Regions from separate parts of the Clostridium sp. NSJ-145 genome, predicted to be linked through region 2. Evidence: predicted binding sites of a transcription regulator. Region 2 holds the regulator's gene; the other holds the start of a gene.
The links. The regulator NrdR, encoded in region 2, represses ribonucleotide reductase genes. The targets are predictions, from matches to a motif close to CACNANATNTNGTG.
Positions count from the first base shown of each region.

Region 1: a site for NrdR is predicted at 2,548-2,561, ahead of nrdD (anaerobic ribonucleoside-triphosphate reductase). Genes of this name have one in related genera too.

Region 1 covers NZ_JAJNOS010000013.1:59,487-74,924, forward strand. Annotated here, with positions in the region: gene nrdG (anaerobic ribonucleoside-triphosphate reductase activating protein) at 1-142, opposite strand, end outside; gene nrdD (anaerobic ribonucleoside-triphosphate reductase) at 419-2,530, opposite strand; gene LQE93_RS12375 (DegV family protein) at 2,819-3,664, shown strand; gene LQE93_RS12380 (PadR family transcriptional regulator) at 3,670-4,125, shown strand; gene LQE93_RS12385 (hypothetical protein) at 4,210-4,413, shown strand; TPP riboswitch at 4,436-4,538, shown strand; gene thiT (energy-coupled thiamine transporter ThiT) at 4,592-5,245, shown strand; gene LQE93_RS12395 (ferredoxin) at 5,273-5,461, opposite strand; gene LQE93_RS12400 (Mrp/NBP35 family ATP-binding protein) at 5,537-6,376, opposite strand; gene LQE93_RS12405 (hypothetical protein) at 6,390-7,217, opposite strand; gene LQE93_RS12410 (DUF7922 domain-containing protein) at 7,354-8,565, opposite strand; gene rsmA (16S rRNA (adenine(1518)-N(6)/adenine(1519)-N(6))-dimethyltransferase RsmA) at 8,706-9,548, opposite strand; gene rnmV (ribonuclease M5) at 9,549-10,103, opposite strand; gene LQE93_RS12425 (3D domain-containing protein) at 10,280-11,326, opposite strand; gene LQE93_RS12430 (TatD family hydrolase) at 11,557-12,342, opposite strand; gene LQE93_RS12435 (zinc ribbon domain-containing protein) at 12,756-13,532, opposite strand; gene LQE93_RS12440 (hypothetical protein) at 13,551-13,871, opposite strand; gene LQE93_RS12445 (sigma-70 family RNA polymerase sigma factor) at 13,877-14,407, opposite strand; gene LQE93_RS12450 (methionine--tRNA ligase) at 14,712-15,438, opposite strand, start outside.
Region 2 covers NZ_JAJNOS010000007.1:53,833-69,270, reverse strand. Annotated here, with positions in the region: gene LQE93_RS07780 (peptidase U32 family protein) at 1-59, shown strand, start outside; gene udk (uridine kinase) at 81-698, shown strand; gene LQE93_RS07770 (penicillin-binding transpeptidase domain-containing protein) at 754-2,379, shown strand; gene sigK (RNA polymerase sporulation sigma factor SigK) at 2,508-3,203, shown strand; gene LQE93_RS07760 (type IV pilus twitching motility protein PilT) at 3,305-4,360, shown strand; gene ftsZ (cell division protein FtsZ) at 4,774-5,898, shown strand; gene LQE93_RS07750 (sigma-E processing peptidase SpoIIGA) at 6,086-6,889, shown strand; gene sigE (RNA polymerase sporulation sigma factor SigE) at 6,898-7,605, shown strand; gene sigG (RNA polymerase sporulation sigma factor SigG) at 7,686-8,459, shown strand; gene LQE93_RS07735 (YlmC/YmxH family sporulation protein) at 8,550-8,828, shown strand; gene nrdR (transcriptional regulator NrdR) at 8,889-9,341, shown strand; gene pgeF (peptidoglycan editing factor PgeF) at 9,537-10,274, shown strand; gene LQE93_RS07720 (response regulator transcription factor) at 10,298-10,996, shown strand; gene LQE93_RS07715 (ATP-binding protein) at 11,000-12,685, shown strand; gene LQE93_RS07710 (phosphate ABC transporter substrate-binding protein) at 12,889-13,737, shown strand; gene pstC (phosphate ABC transporter permease subunit PstC) at 13,827-14,723, shown strand; gene pstA (phosphate ABC transporter permease PstA) at 14,726-15,438, shown strand, end outside.

The DNA.
Region 1 (15,438 bases), on a different contig from region 2:
CACCTGAAAAGTCATGTGTTTCTGGATTAAAACAACCTTCACAATTATGTTTACAACCTTGTGAAAAAAATACTCTTCTCATTCCCGGTCCATTTACTAAACTTTCATAAGCAATACCTGATAATCTTACTTCCTTTACCAATATAACCACCTCATATATCATTAAACCTATTTATTCTTAGCTAATTAATATATCTGCAAAACTCTTCAACAACTTCTATCGTAGATACAGTTTCACCTAAATCTATTATTAACTTTATCTACGACACTCATAACCTCCCTATCTTAATTTTAAAATATATTATTGTATTATTTTGACTTTATCCATATTTTTAAAAACACTAAACTAACTATAATAATTATTAAAAAAATAAAGTTACCTACATTAATGCTAGTAACTTTATTTCTTTGAAATCATCTATTTATAAGAATTTTTCTTTCCGCTAAAATGACAATACCTATCTTGTCTTTCTTCATATTTTCCTGGGCCAAACCTTTCATCTAAACTTAAATATCCTGTTACTCTGGATACTCCTTGAATATTACTTCCTTTGCAGTTTGGACAAGTTACTTCATGACTAAATAAATAATTACCACAATCCTTGCAATATCTTATATGAAAATTTATTCCTACATAGCTTATATTAGTTTCTTTATAAGCATAGTTTAATATATCCATGATAGTCTCCGGTGATGGCCTATCATCAACTTCTATATAAGATATATGTCCTGCGTTACAAAGCTTATGATAAGGTGCTTCAATATCAATTTTATCCTTTATTGATATTGGGTATTTTACTGGTATGTGATAACTATTAGTGTAATATTCCTTATCCGTTACACCTTCTATAATTCCATAAACCTTTTTATCATTTTTTATAAATTTTCCTGATAAGCCTTCTGCTGGAGTAGCATAACAGCTCCAATTTAAATTAGTCTCCTCAACTAATCTATCTGTATATTGCCTAATAAAACCTACTATCTTTAGTCCTAATTCTCTTGACTCTTTACTCTCACCATGATGCTTTCCAGTTAAAGCAACTAGTGCTTCAGCAAGGCCTATAAAACCAATTCCCCAAGTTCCTTGCTTTAATATTGGCTCAATAGAATCATCCTCTTTTAACCCTTCTGAGCCCCTTAGCAATCCTTGACCTGCTACAAAAGGTAAATCCTTAACTTTAAGATTTTTAAGAACTCCATATCTATTTAGGAGTGCTTCTTTTGCTAATGATAATCTTTGTTGTAATATTTCAAAAAACTTATCAATATTTTTTCCTGATTCTATAGCTACTCTTGGAAGGTTTATTGTAACTGGTGCTATATTTCCTCTTCCTTTACAACCTGGCTCTCCATTAACATTTTTCATTAAATAAGTCCTACATCCCATAGTTGCTGGCATATATCCCTTATCATAAAATTCTTTATTGAAATCTGCATCTATATTCATAAATGTAGGATTCATTCTTTTAGATGCTACTCTACATGCTAATTGATATAGATAATGATATGGATCTTTAGGCTCCCTATTTACACCTTCTTTTACTCTAAAAATGATATTAGGGAATATAGGTTGTTCTCCCTTTCCTAATCCTTTTTCATATTCTTCTAAAAATGCTTCGCATACAAGTGCAGCATCTCTTGTATATGGAATACCTAAATTTATAGAACTAAATGGAACCTGTGATCCTGCACGAGAATGCATAGTATTTAGATTAAATACTATTCCTTGCATAGCTTGATGAATTCTCTTATTTAATTTTTTTTCTACTAATTCATCTAATCTTTCCTCGTCAATTCCAAGCTCCTCTAATTCCTTTCTTATTTCTTGTCTTGTAGGTTCTATGAATACACTTATATCGTTATCGAAATCTGGATGAGATTGACCTCCAAACATATCATTTTGACTTGATTGAAGTAATATGCAAGAAAGCTCCGCTGCAGTTTCTATTCTTTTTGGAGGACATATTGTTCCATAACCTGTATTAAAGCCTTTTTCCAAAATCTCTTTTGTTGGTATATGAAGACAATTTATTGTAAGATTATAAGAATCTAAATCATGAAAATATAATTCTCCATTTTCATGTGCCTTTGCTAAGTGCTTAGGCATAGTAGCTAAATTGTGCCATTTATTAGATTCAGAAGCTATTCTCAATAACTTTGAACTAAAATTATTTCCAACATTCGCGTTATCTCTATCAGTTTCGATTCCTATCTTATTAATCGCTTTCATCAAATCTGATTTTATCTCTCTAACTCGTGTTCTTTCAATTCTGTAAGTTGAATATACCTTTTGAATTTTTTCATATCCGCTATCATTTAAAGCTTTTTCAACTAAATTTTGTACTTCTTCTACAGATACTTTTTCTTTTCCAGTCATCTCTATATAATTTATAGCTTTTTGTACGATATCTAATACTTGGCTTTCTCTAAGGTTATATTCAATCTCCTTAGCAGCTTTTTTTATAGCATTAGCAATTTTATCTGAATTAAATCTTACTTCTCTACCATCCCTCTTTACCACATATAGCATTTTCTTCACTCCCTACACACAATATCTTGTATTATAATTATAATTTTTTTAAATTTTTAAAGCAATTTCGATTTACCTATATAGCTGGTAATCTAGCCTTATTTTTGAATGTTTTTTTATTTTATCTTCCTTTTTTAACACTTATTAAATATGTCTATTTTATTTTAAATTGTACAAAATATATAACAGATATTATCAATACTGATAACTACATATACATTATCAATATTGATAATGATATCTTTTATGATATAATAAAATTAATAAAATAATTTCGGAGGATTAATTATGCAAAAAATTGCTTTAATAACCGATAGCGGTAGTGACCTAAGCTTAGAAGAACTTAGAGAATATAATGTAAACTTATTACCACTTAGAATTTCTTATTCTACTGGTGAATATCAAGATAAAATAGATATAAAAGCTAGTGATGTTTATGCGAACTTAGATAAAGAGGTACCAAAAACATCTTTACCAAGCCCAGAAACAACTGAAAAAATACTAACTAAATTAGAAGAAGAAGGATATACTCATGTAATAGCAATATGTATATCTGGTGGTCTTTCTGGAACAGCTAATTCATTAAGATTAAGCTTAGAAGATCATCCTAACCTTACTTCTTATGTTTACGATACTAAAATCTTAGCTTATCCTGAAGGTGAAATAGTTATAGAAGTATCAAAGCTTATAAAGTCTGGAAAAACTTTCGAAGAAATAATCGAAGCTCTACCTAAAATTCGTGAAAAAATAACTGGTTACTTTACTATAGATACCTTAGAATATTTAAAAAAAGGTGGAAGAATCGGAAGAGTTGCCGGAACTCTTGGAGAAATGTTAAATTTAAAACCTATAATTACAACAGATGAAAATGGTGTATACTACAATATTGTTAAAGCTAGAGGCAGAAAACAAGCTTTATCAAAACTTACTGATATATTAAAAACACACCTTGCAAAAAACAAATGTGATGTAACTGTACTTCAAGGTGGTTGTGAAGCTGAAGCCATCAAATACATGGAGTCATTAAAAGGATTAGACAACATTAATAGCTTAAAACTTTCTGAAATCAGTCCTGCTCTTGGTGTACATGGCGGTCCAGGATTAATGGGCTTCTGTGTAAAGGTTGTTGATTAATAATTATGGCTAATTATGATTTTAGCAACATAGAAGATCTAAAGGCAGAAGAAAAGAGGCTCCATGAAGAGTATAAACAAAAACTTTCTGAACTAAAAAAGGTTCAGAAAGAAAAAGAAGCTGTTGGGCAAGTATTCGCTAAAGGACTTTTACCTATATATGTTTTATATATATTAAGTATGGGACCTACTAACGGCAACGATATATCAACAAAAATATCTGAAAGAACAAAAGGACTTTGGTCTCCTAGTACTGGTGGTATATATCCATTATTAAAAAAGCTAGAAAAAGAAGGCCTAGTTGTTGGTGAATGGAATGATTTAAAAAAGAAAACTCAAAAATTGTATTCTTTAACTCCTCTGGGTGAAAAGGAGTTTTCTTACAGAAAATCTTTATTAAAGCCAAAGATTGAAGAATCTTTAAAAGTATTTAGATTAGTTTATGGTGATTTGTATTTATAAATTTTACACTTAAGGGAAAACCTTAGGTGTATTTTTTTTTAAAATTACATAAACTAACACAAAGTTATCTAAGGAGGAATAAATATGAAAGGAACTATTTTAGATTATACGCCAACGGAAGTATTTGTCTTATTAGAAGATGACTCAGTTGTTACTCTACCATTATCATCATTCAGCCATACATCTCCAATAGGTAGTAATATAAGTTTAGATAGATTGTACAACGGCACTTATAGTATTAATTATAAACCTTCTAACATACATGATAAATCTATTGACTTTTTTTAGCAATTTATATAATATATCTTATATAAGGTGCTAGGGGTGCCAATTGGCTGAGAGATGATTTTATCATTAACCCTTCTTTACCTGATCTGGGTAATACCAGCGTAGGGAAGCTATATACGGATTTTTATTATTTTCGTTTAACTGGTACCTCTTGCGCAAAACAAGGAGGTATTTTTTTATGACAAATTTTCTAGCAACCTTATCAGAAAATTTTAAAACACTATTTAGTAGTCCATTAACACTACTAACATTACTTGCATGCGGTATTTTACTAATTGCATTTATCAAATTTAAATCTATAAAATTTAATGCTCAACTTATGGCTAGAATTGGACTAGCTTTAGCATTAGCTATCATATTAGATATGATAAAGCTTTACACATTCCCTAATGGTGGTGGAAGCGTATCTCTTGGTAGCATGATTCCTATATTTATAATCTCATATGTTTATGGACCATCTGTTGGGATATTTACAGGATTCCTTTTTGGCTTATTAAAGCTAATGATTAATCCGTATATATTAAGTCCTATTCAAGTACTATTTGATTATCCTCTTCCATTTATGGCTGTAGGGATAGCTGGCTTCTTTAGGGATAAAAAACTAATTGGAGCTACTGTAGGAATGTTTTTAAGATTTATATGCCACTTTATTTCTGGAGTTGTTTTCTTTGGTGAATATGCACCTGCTGGTATGTCTCCTGCAATATATTCATTAGCAGTAAATGGTCCAGCTGTAGGTATAGAACTTTTAATTTGTTTAGTAATATTAGGATTACTACCTTTAAATCAAATATTAAAAACACTTAATCCGAGTTCAAATATTAATATATAAAAAAAGATGCCCATTAGGCATCTTTTTTTAATCTACTGATATTGCACTTACTGGACAGCTATTAGCTGCATCTTGTGCTTCATCTTCTTTTCCTGCTGGAACTTCATCCACTATTGTATGTGCTTTTCCGTCATCATTCATATCAAATACTTCTGGACAGATTGATGGACACATTCCACATCCAATGCAAGTTTCTTGATCTACGTTTGCTTTCATAATTATCACCTCTTATAAAAAATCACAATACTAATTTTCCCCAGATGGTGATTTTTATGTATCGCTTTTTACTTTTTAATATAATCCTTCAAAAATTAAACTATATAAGCTATTATCTTTTATATATTCCTCTGCTCTTCCTTCGTTGACAGCCTCAGTTAATTCTAAGTTTATAGGTAATTCTCCTAATAAAGGCAATCCTAAATATTCTGCATGCTCCTCTGATGACTTATTGCTAAATACTTTTAATTTCTTATCACAATCTGTACATACTATATATGCCATATTCTCAATTAAACCTTTAATTTTTATATTCATTTTCTCAGCCATAGATACTACTTTCTTAACTATCATAGAAACCATATCTTGTGGCGTTGATACTACTACAAGCTCATATATAGGAAAACTTTGCATTATAGTTAGCGTTATATCTGAAGTTCCTGGTGGCATATCAATTATTAAGTAATCTAATTCTCCCCAATTTGTATCAGTAAACATTTGAGTAAGAACTCCAGTTACTACTGGTCCTCTCCATATAACTGGCTCATCTTCCTTTGGTATTAAAAGATTCATAGACATTACTTTTATTCCACTCTTAGTTATAACTGGTTCAAAAATCGCATTATTTTCATCCACAGCTATCATTCTAGCTCTTTGTTCATTTATACCAAAGAATCTTGGCATTGATGGTCCTGTTATATCGGCATCTAATACTCCAACCTTATATCCTTTTTTAGCTAAATTAACTGCTAAAATTCCTGATACTGTAGACTTTCCAACTCCACCTTTTCCACTTATAACTCCAATTACATTTTTTATTTTTCCATGTTTTATTGATATTTTTCCACAATTATTTTCTGCTGATTTACTAGCATTGCAGCTTGCTTTACTTGAACATGTTGAACAATTTCCCATTTCTCTCTCCTCCTTACCAATCTTTAGGTTTATTGTTTGCTTCACTTACTTTAATATTCCATTCCTTAAATTCATTCACTGCAGTTATGAAATATTCATCAGTATATTTTTGTATTCTATCATTAACAGTTATTTTCGTTTTATAATTTGTACTATCATATCCTCTATTTTTAACTGTTATTACTAAATCAAAATTTTCATCATTGTTTTTTACTAAGTCTATATTAGGAGCTATTTTTCTAGCTTTTTCTAAAAAGCTCTTTAAATCAATTGAAAATACGTATTTTAAACATTCAATATCTCCTTGAATATTTATTCCTATATTATAATCACTTAGCTTTATTTTATCTTTAATAACATTTAATACATCTAAAATTGATTGATAGTATATATAATCAAAATCTCTTGGTTTTCTTATAAATGAAAGATTCTGTATTATTCCTTCATCTAACCTCTTAGATGTTGTGAAAATATCATTATCATTGTAAAAATTACCTTCATCAGAACCAACTACATAATAAAAGTTTCTTACTTCTTCACCTATTTGAAATTCAAATATATAATCAGGCTCTAATGTTGACTTACTTTCGCTTACTTTTGATTTTGCTAAGAGTTGATACATATTTTTTATAGCACTATCCTCTGTTACAATAAACTTAAAACCTGGATCTCTAGTACTTTGAATACTAATTTTACTTACATTATTATTATTTAAAAACTCAAAATACTCATTCCTAATTCCAAATTTTTTCTCTATACTTTCTATAGGATTACATCCTCCTAAGATAGTCATAGTTACTAGAAAAATTGATAACAAAGTTACTTTTGCTTTTCTTGTCATTTTTTTCTCCTTTATATACCTTTTAATTAAAGTAATTAGGAGAAGTATAAATACTTCTCCTAATTATAAATAATTATAATACTTTAATTAATTAATCGCAAACATTAATGTTACATATTTCCTATACATTTCCCAATTATTGCATAGGAACAACCACAGTTGAATTCTTATAATCATAGAACATTAACCAACATCCTACTTCATCACTGTCATTATCATTTACCCATGTAACAAATCCAGTCTTTCCATCATAAGGTTGTTCATCTTTATCTTTCTTTCCTGGAATTCCATAAACTATATATTTTAAGTTTCCTTCAGAATCACATTTATATCCTAACATAAAATATCCATGTTTTTTAATATAAGGATAGTAGTTAAGCATAGGATAATACGCTAAAGTATATTTATTATAATTAGACATATTACACATTTCATATAAATCATTTACAGGAACCTTATACCATTTTGTATATTTAACTTCCTTATATTTACCCTTACATCTTTCGAATCCGTTAGCTACTGCTTCAAAATATTCTCCTATACTACCTCTTATATCAGAAGCATCTGGGTCAAATTCCTTAACAGCTTCTATTTGTTCTTCATACTCTTCAAACTTACCTCTTAAGTTTTCCCTAGGAACATATGGAACTTCCTCTACCTTCGGCTCTTCTACTTTTTCTTCTTCTACTTTAGTCTCTTCTGTATTTACTTCTTCTGCCCTAGGTTCTTCTTGAACCTTATCATTATTATCATCTTTACTAATTGAAGAAATTTCTACAGGTTTATCATCATCATCTCTCTTTTTATGTTCACACTTATCTGATTTCTTTTCTGATTTTTTATCTGACTTTTTATCATCCTTACAGTCATCTTTCTTAGGCTTTTTCTCCATAGTTATTGGTTTATGTTCATTGCATTTTACAACCTTATAATTCTTCCAATTGTCTGAAGGTTGTTCACTATTTAAAAATCCACACATAACATATATAGGTAGTCCATCTTTCATTTTAGCCACAGCAGCTCCACATATCTTATCAAAGCTAACTCCTAATCCACCTATATTAGACGCATCATACTCTTTTGTTATTTCTCCCTTACCAGTATCACTTATTACTATTTTTCCAAGATCGATTATTTGTTTGCAATCTTTCTTACAGCAGATAAGTACCATATGATAATCATCAGTATCTTTTTTCAAGTTTTGAGCATAGAAAGAAACTTTGCATTTTTCTGCTCTTGCTTCAATCTTAGAATATCCTGATAGCGTTTTACCTGTTGCATTAGAATATCCTCTCTCGTCTTCTTGCAATATTATAAAGTTTCTATACAATTTATTGTTACTTGCCACTCTATAGAACCTCCAATTTATATAAATTCCATATATTATATGCATTGCATAGCCAAATATGTTAATAATTAAAACTGAAGAATTTATAATTATTAATTAATGAAAAAAGCCAGCTTTCGCTGACTTTAATTATTAATTATTTAAATTATTTCATTTATACAATTAGATAATGTTGCAAATTCTTGTATAGTTAGTGTTTCTCCTCTTCTCTTAGGATCAACTCCAGCCTTTTCAAATGCCTCTTCTAATTTTTCTTTTGCTGGTCCAATGCTCTTTACGCCATTCCATAAAGTTTTTCTTCTCATATTAAATGAATTTCTTATTATATCAAAGAATAATTTTTCATTATCTACCTTTACTTTTGGTTCATCAAGTTTATCTAATCTTATAACTATAGAATCTACCTTTGGTCTTGGTATAAAACAAGCAGGTGGTACTTTTCTAACAATCTTAGTATTACAATAGTATTGAACCAATAAAGTTAATGCACCATACTCCTTATTACCAGGTTCTGCATTCATTCTCTCTGCTACTTCCTTTTGAATCATTATAGTTAATGATTTAAACTTATGCTTTTCCTTCAATAGCTTTACTATTATTGGAGTTGTAACATAATATGGAAGATTAGCAACTAGTTTTACGCTTTTCTCGTCACCTATTATCTCATCAAAGTTTACTTTTAATGCATCATTATGTATAAGACTAAAATTAGAATATCCTCCTAATTCTTCTGTAAGTATTGGTATTAGGGTATCATCTAATTCTATAGCTACAACTCTTTTAGCTATTTTTAATAATTGAGCTGTTAATGTACCTACCCCTGGTCCTATTTCTATAACTAAATCCTCTGGACCAACATCAGCTCCATCTACTATGTCTCTTGGAACAGATTGATCTACTAAAAAGTTTTGTCCTAAGCTTTTAGTAAATTTAAAATTATATTTTTTAACCAATTCGGCTGTTTTTACATCTTGTATATCCATCTATTTACCCTCTTCTAATTTTTTATCTATTTTATTTATAGCATTTATAAATTCTTCTTTAGTAATTCCGTAATTATTTAATCTAGATAACATTTGATTTGCATTACCATATCCTATTCCTAGCTCTTTTCCTAGTTCAATTCTTCTTGCCTTAGAATTACTATCTCCAGTAAGCTTGAAATAAATCATATCCTCATAATCAAATACTTTTTCTTTTACTTCTAATGTTACCTTAGCTCTATTTAATGCTTCTATTATAACTTCAGGAGTTGCATTTTCTACACCTATATCATCGCCCTTAATTCCGTCTTCTTGAGCAATATAAGCATGCTTTATCCCTGGCACTCTTTTAGCTATTATTTTTCTTATTTTTTCTCCAGCGAAATCTGGATCAGTAAGAACTATTACACCTTTTCTCTTTTGGGCTTCTTTAATTCTTGCTATTACCTTTGCATTAATTCCAAATCCACCAACTGCTATCATTTCTGCATCTACTGCTTGCTTTACTGCAGTAATATCGTCTCTTCCCTCTACTACTATAACTTCTTTAATCAAAGTACTATCTTCCTTTCATAGTATATCTTATATTACTGTATCCCTATATCTCTATTATGTCAAACTTTATAATAGCAAATCCACTCTTATAAAAAATTAGAATTTACATTTTTTATAATATATATTTTTATTTGTACACATATAAAAAGAGGCTAGTCCAAACTAACCTCTTTCCTTTACCATTCTCCTGGATAAGCTAATATATATACAGGCACACCATATTTTCTACCCCAACTGGTAGCGTGATCGTGACTATTTACATATATATCAATTATACTTCCTTGAATAGCTCCTCCTGTATCTGCGGCAACAGCTTTTCCATAGCCATCAACATATACTAATGATCCTAGCGGAATTACTCTTGGATCGACAGCTATAGTACTTATACCATTAGGGTTGTACACTGGAACAGTTCCAGTAGCGGTGATTCCATCACCTGTATAAGCTGTAGACTCACAATACAGAAGTTCTTTATAATCAAGAACCTCTCCACTTCTACTTGCGAAGGTCCTTCTTGTCCCTTGAACAATTATTTCATTTACTGGTTCGGCTACTACCTTAGAACCTACTACTTCTCTAGAAACCTCTTTGCCATCTTTTTTCAGTACTCTATAAGTAATTTCTTTTTGCCCAGGAACTCCTTCTTGTCTAATTTCTTCAACACTTATGTCTAAACTTCCATCTTCTTCTGTAACTGTATCAAATTGAATTGTCTCAGTTGCGACTTCTTTTACCTCTTCAACCTTAACTAATTTAATTTGTAAATTCTTTTGTATTTTTGTATCAAGATTAGGCTCAACCTCATCTATATTCTTTATAAATTCAATTCCTTGTGACTTAAGCGCTTCGTATTCAGCATCTAACATATCTTCTACAGTTTTTTCAGCTGTTAAAATTGATAATTCCTTATCCATTGTTATTAACTGAACCTCTACAGCTTTCGTAATTGTTATCTTTTCGCCTTCTGATAATCTGTCATCTAAAGCTGGCTGCACTTTGTCCTTTTCAGTAAGTTCTATTCCTTGATCTAATACTAGATCTTTAACAGTCCCTTTAAACGTTGTAACTTTTACTTCATTTCCATCTACAACTAACGTTACAGTTTTTCTCAGACTCGCTACAGATAATGCTATAACTACCGTCACAATAGCACATAACAAAATCTTTGCCTTAGGACTATTAGAAAAATTTCTTTTAAGGTATTCCTTACATTTTTCTATCATCTACCTAAACCTCCTTTGGCAAGAGTGTATTTGAATTATATTATAATTCAATACTTTTTGTCAAATTTACCACTCTTACTATATTTAACTACTAAAAATGTACCACTGTACATAAAAAATAAAATAAATAAAATGATAGCTGTTTTTATAGTTATTAAAATGTTAAGTTTTTGATGATATTATGTTAATTGTGATGGAAATAAAAGGAAAACCTGTAGTATTATTTTACTTTACTTTTCTCTTGAAATCAACCTCTCAAAATTCTCATTTAATTTGATATTTGCATTAATCGGGTCAATTTTCTTTATTTCAGCTATTTGTTCTATTATATATTCAATATAATCCGATTTATTCCTTTTTCCTCTATTAGGTACTGGTGCCATATAAGGGCAATCAGTTTCAACTAATAATCTATCAATAGGAATTTCATCCACTACTTCTACTATTTTTTTAGCATTTTTAAATGTAACTACTCCTGTTACTCCTATATAGTAACCTAATTTTACACATTCTTTAGCAAATTCTACACTACCTGAAAAACAATGAACTATCCCCTTAACCTCTGGATATTCCTTCATTATATCTAGTGTATCTTTATGTGCATCCCTATCATGAATAACAACTGGAAGTTTTAACTCTCTAGCTAATTCCATCTGTTCTCTAAAGACTCTTTTTTGAGTTTCTCTATCTGGATTCTCTTCCCAATAATAATCTAATCCTATTTCTCCAATAGCTAATATCTTTTTATTAGAATTAGCCTTTTCTATAATCTCAGCTCTAACGTCTTCATTATAATCATAAGCATCACTTGGATGTATCCCTAATGCCCCATATATAAAATCATACTTTAATGTTAATTCATTAGTTGTCGTTAAGCTTTTTCTAGAGCAAGCACAATTTAATACTCCTATAACTCCAGCTTCTTGAATCTGTTTTAATACCTCTTCTCTATCTTCATCAAAAGCCTCATCATCATAGTGAGCATGTGTATCAAAAATCTTATATTTAGGTTCCATAATATATCTCCTTATTTTTCAATTTAAATCATTATTCTTATTATACCAAAGCTCAAAATTTTGATAAGTATATAAACATTAAATTTCAATCTTATATATTCTTATGTGGAACAAGAATAGGAACAAGCTCCATTTTTTCCTATACGCGTGTATATGCGTGTACGCGCACCTATAATTACTATTACTTATTATTCGTTCTTAATATATAATTCTTGTTCCCTTGTTCCAAACATTAATCAATCCTAGTATTTTAGCCACTTCCCATATGGAACAACAAAAGGAACAAGACCGATTCTTGTTCCTCTTGTTCCACATATTATTCTATTTTTAAAAAGAAGTGCTCTACTTTTAAAACTTGTTCCAAGCTCGTTCCACTTCTTGTTCCAATTTCCTTTATGGTGTAATACCTCTCATTAATTGAATCTTACATAAAATGAACCTTTATAATCATTTAGATAAACTTCTACCTTTTGTCCTGGTTCTACAAACATTCCTTCAGTAAATTCTTCAGCTGAAATCTTATCTGTTTCTGATTTTAAATTTCCATCTTTATCATATAGCTTCACCACTATATCGCCTTTTTCTCTTTCTCCCTTATACCAAAAGCTATGCTGATTAGATGTAATTGTATATTCTAAAACGTCTGTTGTTCTTTCATTAAATACCCTACCTTGATATCCGCTTGTATCAAAAGTGTTAATCTCTTCAGCGTAGCTTCCAGTAATTCCAGAGAAACTAACGTAGCTTACTACGAACATACCCACAAATAAAATTGCTAATACTACTATTATAGAAACTACTATTATAATAGGTTTATTATTTATTTTTCTTTTACTATTAGCTATTTCATCAGGTAGTTCTGTTGTACAATTAGGACAGAATCTCCACCCCGGTTGAACATTTTGTCCACAGTTAGGACAAAAGTTTCCACACCTTTCCCCACAGTATGGGCATAACTTTAAGTCTTTTGGTACTTCTTTTCCACAGTTATTGCATCTTCTTCTATCGCTTCTACTAACTATTGCATAAACTATAATTCCAACTGGAAATGCTATAAATGCAGCTATAGTCCATAGCCACCAATACTCTTCTCCTCTTTTTCTTGAATCAAGAGCAACCCAAATAGCTTGCCATATAAATAATCCAAAAATTATAGCCATAAAAATCATTGGCATAAACATAATTAACATAAAATTTCTCCCCCTTTTCTAATAAGACTTCTTTCTTTTTATTATAGGTATAATAAGTAACATCATCATTGATACAGAAACAAAATAATATCCTATAATTAATTTAGGTATATTCATAATCCTTTTATCAATAACTGCTATCCTAGGCATAATTATAGCTAAGCATGTTATTAGTGATACAAATACAACTATTAATATAGAAATAAAAATCGCTCTTTTTACTCTCTTTCTTTCACGCTTTTTATCAAACTGTTTATCTACTATAGAAAATATGTCTAACTCTTTTATATATCCTAATTTATCTAAGCTTTCATCATTTAACATATTACTATCATCCATTTATATCACACCTCACTTCCTACTAATTTCTTTTTTAACCTTGATGCAGTATAGAACACTCTAGATTTTACAGTTCCCTCAGAACATTTAAATACCTTAGAGATTTCTTCATAAGAATATCCATAATAATGTTTCAATATAAATGATATTCGTTTTTCATAAGGCATTTTTTTCAGCTCTTTAAGCATCTCTTCTACTTGTAACCTATCTAATATAGTGTTTGTTTCATTATTTTCAATATAGCTTAACTCTATTTCATAACTATAATCTATTTTTTTATTTCTTCTTATAATATCTCTATAATAATTAATAGCTATTGATATTAACCATGACTGAAATTTCGATTTCCCTTTGAACTTATTTATATTAACAACAGCTTTTAAGCAAACTTCTTGAACTATATCTTGAGTTAGATCTTCATTAGCAGTCATTTTCAGAGTAAATCCATATAGAGCTTTATAATTATTCTGAAGCAATATGTTCATGGCATGTTTATTGCCATCTTGAGCTTTTTTGATTAGCTCTATCTCCTCCACTCTTAATACCCCCTTAAATTAACTTTCATTATTAAGACGTAATATCTTCAAAATAGTTCATTTTAATTTCAAAAAATTTTGTTAATATTTTCTTTGCTTTTTTGACACTTAATTGACACAAAAAAAGGGTAATATAATACTTGTAAAGTAGTTAAAGCATTATTATTTACCCCTAAAAAACCACCTTAAATGAAACTCAAAATCTCTGATTTTATTAGTTGAAGTTACATTTCAGGAGAAAGAGTTTCCTTATAAAGAATGGTAACTAGAGCCGACGTCCCCCAACTTAGGCTCTAGTTTTTTTTTAATTTCTTTTCTCTTTTAATCTTAAAACTTCATCAATAGCTCTTCTTTTATCAATTCTCTTTAGTTCTAAATCAACCTCTTTTAATATTCCATCTCTTTTTTCTATAAAACTCCATATAGGTTCATTAATACTTAAGGAAGTTCTTATATTTTCACAAATATTAGGCATAAATGGTTCTAATAAATTAGCTATATTAGCTACTATTTGAATATTATTATAGACCTTATTCTTGCAGTAATCAGGATTCTTCTCTGCCATGTCCCATAATAAATTTTCTTTAAAATCTTTATTAGCCTTTCTGCAAAAAGCCATTATATTATTTAACGCACTATTAAAATGCCCCTCTTCAATATCGTCTCCAACGCTAAAATATAAATCTAAAATTTCATTTTTTAAACTTTCCTCTATAATTCCACTTGGTATTCTCGGTCCATAATTTTTTCTTGAGAAAGTTATTACCCTTTGTACATAGTGAGAAAAAGTACTTACCAAATCAAAATTATTTACATTTATATAATCCCTCCATGAAAAATCAGTATCCTTATCTTCTGGAGAGTTTAGCATAAGATAATATCTAAAACTATCTACGTTATAATTCTTTGTAATATAATCAGCCCATAATGCCCAATTCTTAACTGATGAGAATGGTTTTCCTTCTAGTTTTAAATGCTCACTTGATATCATTCTTAAATTAGGATTTTTAATTCCTACTCCACATAAAATA
Region 2 (15,438 bases):
ATAAACCACTTAAGAAAAATGATATGCTAGTTAAAGCAAGTAAGAAACTTACTTTGTAGAATCATAGAGGAGGACTATTAATGAGAAGACCTGTGTTAATAGGGATTACTGGGGGAACAGGATCCGGAAAAAGTACTATAGCTGACGCGTTATATTCTACTTTTTCAGAAGATTGTATAGCGATGATACAACAAGATATGTATTATAAAGACCAAAGTCATTTATCAATGGAGGAAAGAGTTAAAACAAATTATGACCATCCAATGGCTTTTGACAATGATTTATTAGTTGAGCATTTAAAGTCACTTATAAATGGTGATTCTATTGAAAAACCAAGTTATGACTTTACTGTACATAATAGAGCAAAAGAAACTACAACAATAGCTCCAAGAGATATTATACTTGTTGAAGGAATTCTTATCTTAGAAGATGAGAGAATAAGAGATTTATTAGACATAAAAGTATATGTAGATACTGATGCTGATATAAGAATATTAAGAAGACTTGTTAGAGATATAAATGAAAGAGGAAGAACTGTTGAGTCAGTTATAGATCAATATTTAACTATGGTTAGACCTATGCATATGCAGTTTACTGAACCAAGTAAAAGATATGCAGATATCATAGTTCCAGAAGGTGGACATAATTATGTGGCTATAGACCTTCTTATGACTAAAATTAAGGATATATTGAAGTAATTGTATAAAACACCTTTTTTTGGATAGAATTTATTCAAAGGGAGGTGTTTTATTTTTGTATAAACATGTTATAGATAAGAGAAGAATAATTTTTATTTTAATTATATATGCATCAGTACTAATTTTATTATCAGTACGATTATATTTTCTTCAAGTACGACCATCTACCCAAGTTCAAGGGGAGTTACAAAATCACCAGATAGAAACATTAGCAGAACTTAATTATAGAATTTTAGATACAAATGGAAAAGATTTATTAAGATATAAGAAAAAATATGTTTTAGTAATTGATTCTAAGCCTTTTCAACTTAATAATTATGAAGAAACACTAGAAGATTTATTAGCATTAAATTTTATTATGAAATCAGAGGATCCTGATTTTAATTATTCAGATATAATAGCTTTAAATGGTAAAACTTATTATGATGAAATAACCGAAGAGACATATAATAAAATTAAAAAGTTAGATAATATTAAGGGTATATATTTATATGTTTATGATATGATAGATCGTGATGAGGGGTGGAGAATAGAAAATTTTATATCTAATATTACTGAAGATAATGCAGTGGAAGGATCATTTCAACGAGAAATATTAGATATAGTTGAGAATAATGAATATCCTTCAATTAGCTTTAATTTAGATCAAAAAGCAAATTACACTGAAAGTGTATTAAATTATGGAGAAAATAATAAAAACTTAAAACTTACAATAAATAAAGAGTGGGAAGAAAAAATAAGAAAAGTAATTCTAGATGATTCTTATAGTTTTTTAGATAATATAGGTGTTGTTTTATTAGAGAGTGAAACAGGAAAAATTAGAGCTATGGTACAAAAGGATGAAAGTAAAGCAAATGTAAACTTGGGAATAGGCACCATAGGATATGAACCAGGTTCAATATTTAAAGTATTAACAGAAGCTATAGGTTTAGATTTAGGAAAGATTTCTTCGTCAAGTACGTTTACTTGTGAAGGTAAAATTTGTACTAAGCTAGGTGAACCATATGCACATGGAACTTTAACAGTAGATGAAGCATTACAAGTATCTTGTAATGATATATTTGCTAAGGTTGGAGAATTAGCAGGCTATGAAAATATGATAAAATACACTGAAAAGTTAGGCTTATATCAAAAGGTATTAGGTCTTTCAGGTGAAAATAAAGAAGAGGCAGCAGGGATTAAAGCCACTTATGAAGATGGAATAAGTAATTTTTCAATAGGACAATGTGTAACAGTTACTCCATTGCAAATAGCTGGAGCTATAAATGCGGTTGTAAATGATGGTATTTATATTAAACCAACAATTATAGATTCAATTATAGATAATGATGATAATGAGGTTGAGCATATTGATATTGAAGGAAATAGAGTATTTAGTGAGACAACAGCAAAAATAGTTCAGGATAGTATGACAAATGTAATTTGGAAAGGTACTGGTTATGAAGCTAAGGTAGAAGGAATAAAACAAGGTGGAAAAACTGGTACTTCTACAGGTGAAGGTGGAAAAACTAATCATGGTTGGTTTGCTGGATACTTTGAAATGGATGGTAAAAAATATACTTTGCTCGTAGTTGCACCTAATATTGGAGATAGTCATCCAGATGGAAGAGAACTTGGTGGAGGTAATACTGGAGCTCCAATCTTTAGGCAAATAATTAATTCTCTGAATTCAAATAATTAAATAAAAATAGTATAATAGACGGCTTATTTAAGCCGTCTATTATTTATTCATAAAATTTAAAATTAAATGAAGCAATATTTTTAGAAAACATCATATTATATAATAAGCACTGCTAGGAGGAAAATGGAGTGATATTATTTTCTAATATTATGGAATTCTTTTCTAACAATATTCTTTTAACTGGATATATTTCGGGAAATAATACATTTCCAAAGCCTTTGGACGAAAAGGAAGAGGAGAAGTATTTAGAGTTGTTGAAAGAAGGGGACAAAAGAGCAAAGAGCATTCTTATAGAAAGAAACTTGAGACTTGTAGCTCATATAGTAAAAAAATATTCTTTTCCAAACAAAGATATTGATGAATTAATTTCTATTGGAACAGTGGGTCTAATTAAAGCTATAGATTCTTTTGATGCATCAAAAGGGACCAGATTAGCTACATATGCTTCTAGATGCATAGAAAATGAAATTTTAATGCTATTTAGAAATAATAAAAAGCAGAATAGTGAAACATCATTACAAGACCCTATTGGAGTGGATAAAGAAGGAAATGAAATATGTTTAATAGATGTTTTAAGTAGTGATAAAGACTCTGTTCTTGATAAAGTAGAAGTTAATTTACAGATAAAAGCTTTATATACTAAAATGAGTACAGTATTAACCGATAGGGAATCAGAAATTTTAAAAATGAGATATGGATTGATTGATGGAAGATGTAGAACTCAAAGAGAGATAGCTGGAGATTTGGGAATTTCACGATCTTATGTATCTAGAATTGAGAAAAAAGCTTTAAAGAAGTTAAAAAAAGAATTATCAACTAAATAATACAAAATATTATAAAAAATTAAAATACATTGAATTATTACCATATATTTTATAGAATATATATAACGGCTAGATATTTTAAGCCTATAAGGGGGAGTTATATGTATTTTTTAAAAGAACTATTAGTTAATACATTAGAGTTGGGAGCTTCAGATTTACACTTAACTGTAGCAGTACCTCCTACTGTAAGAAAAAATGGTAAGTTAATTAAAATAGGTAATGAAAATTTATTGCCTGAAGATATAGAGAAATTTGCAAGAGAGATATTAGAAGAGAAATACGAAGAATACCTGGAGATTGGAGAATATGATATATCCTATTCTTTAACTGGAGTAGGAAGATTTAGAGCCAATATATTTAAACAAAGAAATAGTGATGCGATAGCAATAAGAGTAATAGCTTTGAAAATACCGACTCTTGATGAACTTAAATATCCATCGGTATTAAAAGATATTTCAAATAAACAAAGAGGATTGATTTTAGTTACAGGACCAACAGGAAGTGGTAAAAGCACAACTTTAGCAGCTATGATAAATGAAATAAATTCATCAAGACAAGGACATATAATAACTTTAGAAGATCCTATTGAGTACTTACACAAACATAAATCTTGTATAATTAATCAAAGAGAGATTGGAAAGGATAGCAAAAGCTATAAAAATGCTCTTAAAGCGATATTAAGAGAAGATCCAGATGTTATTTTAGTAGGTGAGATGAGAGATCTTGAAACTATTTCTATTGCTATCACAGCAGCTGAGACTGGACATTTAGTTCTTTCAACGCTTCATACAATAGGATCAGCAAAGACTATTGATAGAATAATAGATGTATTTCCTCCATATCAACAACAACAAGTTAAAGTTCAATTGGCGTCAGTTCTGCAAGCAGTAGTATCTCAGCAACTTATAGAGAAGGCTGATGGAAGTGGAAGAACTGCAGCTTTAGAAGTTATGGTTACTACTCCGGGTATTCAAAACCTTATAAGAGAAGGAAAGACTCATCAAATTGAATCTGCGGTTCAAACAGGAAGTAAATACGGAATGAAAACAATGGATATGGCTTTAGCAGATTTATATAAAAGAGGTGAAATAACATCGGAGTCAGCTATTAGTTACGCAGTTGATAGAGAAACGTTAAAAAGGCTTATGATAATTTAAAATTTAAAAAGTAAAATATTAGGAGGGAGTTGTTCCTCCTTTATTTTTTTGAAATTTTTTGAAAAAATATAAAGGAAATAAATAATGTATGTTGAATAAATTAATTGAGTAGAAAAATATATTCATTTAAATTGTATTTTAGAACTACTTAATGTATTTAATTAAAGAATAGTTTATAGTAATTTTCGTGGAGTTTTTTGTTAAATTGGTAAGATATACTTAAAGTCTGCTAAAACCTACAAAATTCTTCAATAAATATATTTTTTCTATTGTTAAATGTATATAAAATGATGTAAAATTATAATAGGATAAGTTTTTAAAGTTAATATAGGTATAATTTAACTTATGCTGTTGAGTATTTTTATGGAATTATTTAAACTTTACTAATAGAGATTTTTAAAGGAGGAATTGTTTTGTTAGATTTTGAATTAGATATGCAAGAATTAACTAATATAAAGGTCATAGGTTGCGGTGGCGGCGGAGGTAATGCTGTCAATAGAATGGTACTTGAAGGATTAAGAAATGTAGAATTTATTGCTGTTAATACAGATAAACAAGCATTATTGTTATCTCATGCTAATACTAAAATCCAAATTGGAGAAAAGTTAACAAAAGGATTAGGTGCTGGAGCTAATCCTGAAATAGGTAAAAAAGCTGCTGAAGAAAGTAGAGAAGAAATTGCTGAAGCGATTAAAGGCGCTAATATGGTATTTATAACTGCTGGTATGGGCGGAGGAACAGGAACAGGTGCTGCCCCTGTGGTTGCAGAAATAGCTAAGTCTATGGATATACTTACTGTTGGAGTTGTTACTAAACCGTTCCCATTTGAAGGTAAAAGAAGAATGAGACATGCTGAAATGGGAATAGAAAACTTAATGCAAAAAGTTGATACATTAGTTATAATACCTAATGAAAAGTTATTAGCTATGGCAGATAAGAAAACAACATTATTAGATTCATTTAGATTAGCAGATGATGTATTAAGACAAGGGGTACAAGCTATTTCTGACTTAATAACAATTCCTGGTGTGGTAAATGCTGACTTTGCAGATATTGAAACTGTAATGAAGAATAAAGGGTTAGCTCATATGGGTGTTGGATATGGTAAAGGAGATAATAAGGCTCAAGATGCAGTAAGACAAGCAATATCATCACCATTATTAGAAACATCAATTGATGGGGCTACTGGCGTAATAATTAACTTTACAGGTGGAGTTGATTTAGGAGCTATAGAAGTTTATGAAGCTGCTGAAATTGTTAGAGAAGCTGCAGATATGGATGCAAATATTATATTCGGGGCAGTTATTGATGAAACTTTAAATGATGAAATAAGATTAACTGTAATTGCAACAGGTTTTGAGGATGATAATGCTAAATCATCATTAAAAGCTAGCGAGCCAAAAATGGAAATAAAAACACCAATTACTCAAAAAGTAGAGGAAGTTGTTAAAGAAGAAGTCGTTTCAAAGGTGGATCCATTATTAGATATTGACAGAGAAAGTGTTAATATACCAAGTTTCTTAAGATCAAGAAGATAATATAATAAATAAAATGAAGTGTTTAAAAGCTATCAAATTAAGTTTTGGTAGCTTTTTATTTTTATGTAATAAAAATAATGTGCTTTATTGTAAAAAAAATTAGACTAAAAAATTAATATTTGAACTTAATTATGACAAAAAAATAATTAACTTAGAAGTATAATTTTATTAAATGAGGAGGGGTGGTATGGAAATTTATGTAGATGTTATAGTTGTAGAAAATTTTATAATAAACTTATTTTTATTATTGATTACTACCAAGTTATTAAAATATCAATATAGAAATATTAATATTTATCTAGCGGCAATAATAGGAGCCATATATACCCTAGTGTTGTTTATAGATATTAAAATGTTATCATCTTTAGTATTCAAAATATTAGTTGCTATGTTGATGATTGCAATGGTTATAAGACCAAGAAGAATTACAAATATAATTAAAGGAACTATAGTGTTTTTCATTAATTCTTTTATGTTATGTGGTTTATGTTTTGGACTTGTAATGATGCAAAATACTTATGTATTAGGAGAAGGCTTTAGTATTAACAACTATTCTATTAAGTGGATACTATTATCTATTATGGTATTTTATATAGTTTTAGTAAGGATTAATGACTACTTGAAAGATAGAGCTACAATTAATAATTTTATATATGATATATATATTAATATTGGTGGAAATATATTAATTTTAAAAGCATTTTTAGATACTGGAAATGAACTTAGAGAAGTAGTAAGTAATTTACCGTGTATAATAATTGAGGATAGGTATTTAAAAGAAATTGATATTAAAGAAAATGATAAATATATAATAAATTATAATACGATAACAGAATGTGGACAACTTGAAGGAATTAAGGGCGATAAGATAATGATAAGGAACAGTTTAAATGATGAGTGGCAAAGAATTGATGCAATAATTTGCAAGAGTCCAATGGTTTTAAGTAAAGACAATGATTATCAAGCGTTATTATCAAGAGGGGTTATATAGGAGGAAGTATGAGAAAAATAATTTTACTATTAAATAAAATTTTATCTAAGTTTAATTTATTTGCTAAAAAAGTATTTTATGTAGGTGGAAACGATGCATTACCACCACCATTAAAGAAAGATGAAGAGGAAGAATTAGTTGAAAAATTAATGACCGGTGGGAGTGAAATAAGAGATATATTAATTGAGAGAAACTTGCGACTTGTAGTCTACATAGCAAGAAAATTTGAAAATACAGGTGTAGGTGTAGAAGATTTGATATCAGTTGGAACTATAGGATTAATAAAAGCAGTTAATACTTTTAATCCTGATAAAAAAATAAAATTAGCAACATATGCTTCAAGATGTATTGAAAATGAAATACTTATGTACTTGAGAAGAAACAGTAAAGTGAAAGCTGAAGTATCATTTTATGAACCTCTGAATATAGATTGGGATGGAAATGAATTATTGTTATCAGATATTTTAGGAACTGAAAATGATACTGTTTACAACTTAATTGAAGATGAGGTTGATAAACAATTATTATTTTTAGCTTTAAAAAATTTAAATGAAAGAGAAAAAGAAATTGTAAAATTAAGATTTGGATTAGATGGTTATAGAGAGAAGACACAGAAGGAAGTAGCTGATATGCTTGGAATATCTCAGTCATATATTTCTAGACTAGAAAAGAAGATTATAAATAGATTAAAAAAAGAAATCAATAAAATGATATAGTTTGTCTTAGTATAAAAGATACCTCTATCGGAAATAATTAAAAATGCAGTATGTTATTTCTTAAAGAGGAGTTGAAGATTTTGATCATTAACAAGGTTGAAATTTGTGGAGTAAATACTTCGAAGTTACCAGTACTTAAAGAAAAAGAAAAGAGGGAACTCCTTCTAAAGATGAGAGAAGGCGATAAAACTGCTAGGGAAACATTTATTAAAGGAAATTTAAGGTTAGTATTAAGTGTTATACAAAGATTTAATAATAGAGGCGAAAATGTAGATGATTTATTCCAAGTCGGATGCATAGGACTTATGAAGGCTATAGACAATTTTGACCTATCACAAAATGTTAAGTTTTCAACTTATGCAGTTCCGATGATAATAGGAGAAATTAGAAGGTATCTTAGAGATAATAATGCTATAAGAGTCAGTAGATCTTTAAGGGATATAGCATATAAAGCTTTATTAGTTAGAGATAGATTAGTTAAAGATAATAATAAAGAACCAACTATTTCTCAAATTGCAAAGGAACTTAATATCCCTAGAGAAGATGTAGTTTTTGCACTTGATGCAATCCAAGATCCAGTATCATTGTTTGAACCGATTTATCATGACGGTGGTGATGCTATATACGTTATGGATCAAATTAGTGATTCAAAGAATAGTGATGACAGTTGGTTAGAAAATATATCTATTAAAGAGGCTATGAAAAAGTTAAATGATAGAGAAAAATTAATTTTAACATTAAGGTTTTTTAATGGAAGAACTCAAATGGAAGTTGCAGATGAAATAGGCATTTCTCAAGCTCAGGTTTCACGATTAGAAAAAACTGCATTAAAACATATGAGAAAATATATTTAGGACTCTTTTGAGTCCTATTTTTTCGCTATTTTTATAATAAATTTATATTAGTAATCATATAAATAATTAAGTAGAATAGGAGGGGTAATTATGGATGAAGATTTAGTTTTATTTTCAACAAATGCTATAAGAAGTATGGAGGTTATCGATATATCTACAGGTTCTAAGCTAGGATATGTTAAAGATTTTAGGGTGGATGTAAATGAGCAAAGAGTTATATCACTAACATTACCATCGCCTACTAAAAGTTGGTTTGGAAAAGAAGAAGATATAGAAGTGCCATGGGAAAAAGTGATTAAATTAGGTGTTGATGTTTTATTGATTGATGGAAGTGATATTCAAAGGGAGTTAGAGCAAAATAGAATCTAGCAAATTTTATTAAAAGATAATATAATATAGTAAAGTACATATGAGAAAGGTTTGATAAATATGAAGTGCCCTTTTTGTGGATTTGACGAAAGCAAGGTAGTTGATTCTAGATCTACAGATGATAATACAACTATTAGAAGAAGAAGAGAGTGTGCAAACTGTAGCAAAAGGTATACAACTTATGAAAAAATTGAGGATATTCCAATTTTAGTTATAAAAAGAGATTCAACAAGAGAAAACTTTAATAAAGAAAAAATCGTCAATGGGCTAATTATTGCATGTCAAAAAAGACCTATTTCTAGAAGGCAAATTGAGGATATAGCTGAAGATATAGAAAAGTCTATATCTAATAAAATGCTGACAGAAGTAGAGACAAAGTTGATTGGTGAAATGATAATGGAAAGATTGAAAAAAATAGATGAAGTATCATATGTAAGATTTGCTTCTGTATATAGACAGTTTAAAGATATAAATACATTTTTAGAAGAAATAAAAAATTTAATGACTAAATAATAAAAAATAGACTTTCTCAATTTAGAAAGTCTATTTTTATATTGTTTATGGCAAAGATAATAATTATATATAAATTAAAATTTATATTATCATTTTTACTTAAAGTTAAAATTAAGTAAAAAATATATAATTGAATAGAAAACAAATATAAAAAATGTTAAAATATGCACAAGTATATTAAAAGTGAGGATTTTTATGAAAAAAATAAATATAAATAATTTAAAAGTTTTTAAGGATTTTTTAGTTATTGAAGGGGAGAAGGTTGATGTTGTATTTTCAACAGCTAAGGATTCTAGAAGTTTTAATAGAAATACTGAAGAAGGGCAAAAAAATATAAATTCATTAAAGGAAGATTTTAATGTTAATGAAGTTGTGTATCTTCATCAAATACATAGTGATAATGTATTTGTATTTGAAGGTGATGCAGAAGAATTTAGAGAGTATGAAGGGGATTCTATAATAACAAAAGAAGAAAAAGTTATTATTGGAGCCTTTACAGCAGATTGTGTTCCGGTAATTTTAGTAGATGAAAGAGAAGGTGTCATAGCTGCGATTCATAGTGGTTGGAAGGGAACTTTTAACTCGATAACAAAAAAGACTATTGAAAAAATGATTCAAGAATATGATGTTAAAATAGAGAATATTAAAGTTTATATTGGACCTCATATAAGACAGTGCTGTTATGAGGTATCTGAAGAGTTAAAAGAAAGCTTTTTAAATAAGACTAAAATAAATGAAAATGAGCTATTTAAAGGTAGAAATCTTAGTATGGAGCGTTGTATCTTAGAAGATTTAAGAAATATAAATATTAAAGAAGATAATATTTATACAATTAATCTGTGTACTTATTGTGAAAAAGACATAAAATTATTTTCTTATAGAAAAAGTGTTGGAACGTATGGAAGGTTATTTACTTTTGCTTACAAGAAATAATAAAAGTTCAGGGGGAATACTTAATGGCTAATGAAAAAATATTAGTAGTAGATGATGAAGAACATATTGTAGAACTTATAAAATATAACTTGTTATCTTCAGGGTATGATGTAATAACATGTAATAATGGAATAGATGCAGTTAATTTAGCTATAAATGAAAGACCTAATTTAATACTTTTAGATTTGATGATTCCAGGAAAAGATGGGTATGATGTATGTAAAGAGATAAGAACAAAGAGTGAAGTGAAAAATATATCAATTATTATGCTTACTGCTAAAAGTGAAGAGTTTGATAAAATTTTAGGACTAGAGTTAGGGGCGGATGATTATATAACAAAGCCGTTTTCAGTAAGAGAACTTTTGGCAAGAGTAAAGGCTGTATTAAGAAGAGTAGGTGCTAAAGAAGAACAAAGCGATATTATGGTGTTCGGGGATTTATCTGCAAATTTTGAAAAAAGGGAAATAAGAATAAAGGGTAAAAAAATAGATTTAACATTAAAAGAGTTTGAATTATTAGAAATGTTAATTAAAAATAGAGGTAAAATTTTAAGAAGAGAAATGCTTTTAGATAAGATTTGGGGTTATGAATATATAGGGGAAACTAGAACAGTAGATGTTCATATTAGATATTTAAGAAAGAAAATAGAAGATGATGATAAAAACCCTAAATTTATTGAGACTATAAGAGGAGTAGGGTATAGATTTAACCCAGATCTATAATATATGAAAAAGAGAATTATAATCTCATCTCTTGCAACTGTAATATTTTCTCTAGTATTAGTATGTTTAGCATTTAAAGAATTAATAAATATACAAGAGATAGATAGAACTAAGGGTATTTTATCTGTATATAATGAGTTATTTATTAAAGAAATTAAAGAGAATGATGTTGATTTCAGTAAATTTAGAATAGATAATAATCAAGTTAGATTTACTATAATAGATAGACAAGGTAATGTTTTGTATGACTCAGAAAGTAAGGGATCACTTTCTGATAATCATATTGATAGAGAAGAGATTCATCAGGCTTTTATTAATAATGAGGGTTCAAGCGTAAGGTATAGTAGTACCTCTACAGTTAATCTAGTATATTACGCGACCAAAATAGATGAAAATACTGTAGTTAGAAGTTCTGTGCCAACAAGTGCAATAATGGTATTTTTATCAGGAACTTATAAATATTATATATTTATTATAATTATAGTAGCTATTTTAGCTTTATGGTTATCTGTTAAATTAACAAAGATTATAATATACCCAATAAAGGAATTAGAAGAGGCTACTGCTAAGATTTTGAATGGAGACTTATACAATAGAGCTAAGGTATATAATGATGATGAAATTGGATCTTTAGCAAGAAGTTTTAACAAAATGGCAGATGAATTACAGATTAAGATTAATGATTCTTACGATAAACAAAACAAATTAGAAGCAATATTAGAAAGTATGGATAGTGGAGTTATTGCAATTGATAACTATGGAAAGATAATGCTTATAAATAACTATGCAAAAAATTTATTTGGGTTAAAAGGAGAAATAATAGGAGAGAAAATTGAAGAGTGTATTATAGATTATGATTTGTTGCAATTTGTTAAAGACATTCCAGAGATTGACTCTAAAGAAATAAAATTATTTCATCCAGTTCAAAGAGAGTTAAAGGTGAAAAAAGCTCCTATAATTAATGGTAATGTAAATACTATAGGTATAGTTATAACTTTGGCTGATATAACAGATATAAAAAGATTAGAGAACATGAGAAGTCAATTTGTAGCAAATGTTTCTCATGAACTAAAAACTCCATTAACATCTATAAAAGGTTTTTCAGAAACTTTAAAGTATGTTGATGATAATAAAACTAGAAAGAAATTTTTAGATATTATAAATAAAGAAGCTGATAGATTAAGTAGACTAATTAATGATATATTAATTTTATCTAATATTGAAAATATGAAAGTAACTAGAATGGAAAAATTTAAGCCGATGGATGTAGTACAAGAGGTTATAGATGTAATAAGTACTGAAGCTAGCTCTAAAGGCATAGAAGTTAAGTTAGTTGATGAATATAATGGGGACTTAAGTGGGAATAGAGATAAATTCTATCAGTTAAGTATGAATCTTATTGATAATGCAGTGAAATATTCAAAAGAGAATGGGAAGGTAAAAGTTAAGCTTTTAGAAAAGAATAATTATCTTATAATGGAAGTAGAAGATAATGGGGTTGGTATACCAAAGGAAGATTTACCGAGAATATTCGAAAGATTTTACAGAGTTGATAAATCAAGATCCAGTAAAGGTACTGGATTAGGGCTCGCTATTGTAAAACATATTGTAAAACTATTTAATGGCGAAGTAGATGTTTATTCAGAATTAGGAGAAGGTACAAAGTTTATAGTTAAAATTAGAAAGTAATTAAAAGAGTTTATGGCTTTACACGCCAATAAACTCTTTTAATTTTTTTTATATTATTACAATTAACAGCAACTTAACATTCTTATAATACTCTTTAACAATAGCATAATATTCCTTTAACGTTAAGATATTATTATTGTTATTGTAAGGTAATAAATTAATAAATCGAACAAATTAAATGAAGTGGATTTGGAGGAAAATTTATGAAGAGTAAAAAGTTAAAATTGATGGTAGGTGCTTTAGTAGTAATGATGATGGGAGCAACTTTAACAGGTTGTGGAGGAAATAATGGACAAAGCGGAGATGCTGGAACTGAAACTCAAACAACTATTTCAATTTCGGGATCTACTTCTGTTGGGCCATTAATGTTAAAAGTTCAAGAAAGATATGAAGTTGCAAATGAAGGCATAACATTAGAAGTTCAAGAAAATGGTTCAGGTGCAGGGATTAAAGATGTTATAAATGGTGTTTCAGAAATTGGAATGTCTTCAAGAGAATTAAAGAGTGAAGAAGCTTCACAAGTGGATGGAACAGTAATTGCTCATGATGGTATTGCATTGCTAGTAAATCCATCAAATAAAGTAGAAAACATAACTTTAGAACAAATTAAAGGAATTTATACAGGAACAATAACTAACTGGAAAGAGTTAGGCGGATCTGATTCTCCAATAGTTGTTATAAGTAGAGAAGAAGGCTCAGGAACAAGAGATGCCTTCCAAGAAATAGTTGGTTATAAATCAGAGGAATTAATAAAAGATGCTTCAATTGCAGATGGAAGTGGAGCTGTTAAAACTACAGTTGCAGGGAATGAAAATGCAATAGGATTTGCTTCTTTTGAATATATAGATGATAGTGTAAATGCTTTAAAAGTAAATGATGTTGAAGCAACACCAGATAACGTAAAGGCAGGAGAATATAAGTTATCAAGACCTTTCTTATTAGTAACTAAGAAAGATACTTTAACTGAAGCTGGAGCAGCTTTAATTGAATATGTTTTAAGTTCAGAAGGTCAACAAATTGTTAAAGATAACAAATTAATAACTTTAGAATAATAATTAATATTTGAGTAAGAATGCCTCAATGCTTGAGGCGTTTTTACTACATAAAATCAAGGATATTTATTACCATTAGGAGGACTAAAATGGTAGAGGGAAATATAAAGAGTAATACGAGTAAATATATTGTTGATAAGATTACTAGAGTGATATTCTTAATATGTGCACTTGTTGCAGTGGTAAGTTTAATTTTAATTATAGGATTCGTATTTATGAAGGGATTAAAGCCTTTTGTTACAGGAGATAAATCTTTTATAGAATTTATATTTGGTACTGATTGGTACCCTACATCAGAAGTGCCTAAATACGGTATATTACCGATGATAATTGCTTCAATATATGGTACTGTAGGAGCTTTAATTATAGGGGTTCCAATTGGATTACTAACAGCTATATTTATAGCTGAAGTTGCACCAAAAGGAGTATCAAAATTTATGATTCCAGCAGTTGAACTTTTAGCTGGAATACCATCTGTGTTATATGGATTATTTGGTTTGGCAATAATTGTTCCATGGATACAAAGAACTTTTAATTTAGCGCAAGGACAAAGTTTATTTGCAGTAATTATTGTACTAGCTGTAATGATGTTACCAACAATAATTTCAGTTTCAACCACTGCGATAAAAGCAGTTCCTAAAAGTTATAAAGAGGGTTCGTTAGCATTAGGAGCTTCACATATAGAGACCACTTTTAAAGTGGTTGTGCCTGCAGCAAAGTCAGGTATATTAGCAGCAATAGTTCTTGGAAGTGGAAGAGCTATTGGAGAGACGATGGCTATAATTTTAGTGGCAGGTAATTCAGTACAAATACCAACATCTATTTTTGATAAGGTAAGACCACTTACTAGTAATATAGCGTTGGAAATGGGATATGCATCACAAGCACATCAAGAATTATTATTTGCAACTGGGGTCGTGTTGTTTGCATTTATTTTAATATTAAATTTAGTTATTTCAAAACTTTCTAGTAAGGAAGGTAAATAAAAATGAGAAAATTCAAAGAGAGTATTTTAAAAGTATTATTATATTTATCAGCTGTAATAACTGTTAGCATATTAGTTTTCATACTTGGATTTATATTTATAAAAGGATATAAAATAATTAATTTTAATTATTTATTTAGTGAATATAAACCTTCTGGTGGTGGAGGAATAAAACCATTTATTATATCTACGTTGTATACAGTTGCTTTATCACTTGCAATAGCTACACCTATAGGAGTTCTTTCTGCGGTATATTTACAAGAATATGCTAAGCAAGGAAAGATGGTAAAGATTATAAGGTACTCAACAGAAGCTTTAGCAGGGATACCCTCTATAGTATATGGATTATTCGGAGCAGCATTTTTTGTGGCTGCATTAAATTTTGGATATTCACTTATTGCAGGTTCATTAACTTTATCTATAATTATATTACCTGTAATAATACGTACTACAGAGGAGGCATTGAAAGTTGTTCCATCATCATATAGAGAGGCTTCTTTAGGACTTGGAGCTACTAAGTTTCAAACTTTGTATAAAGTTATTCTCCCAAGTGCAATACCTGGAATACTTTCAGGAGTAATATTATCAATGGGACGTGTAATAGGAGAGTCGGCCGCGTTATTTTTAACAGCAGGTACAGTATATAAAATACCGAAGAGTATTATGTCTAGCGGAAGAACATTGACAGTTCATGCCTTTTTAGAAACAAAAGAAAA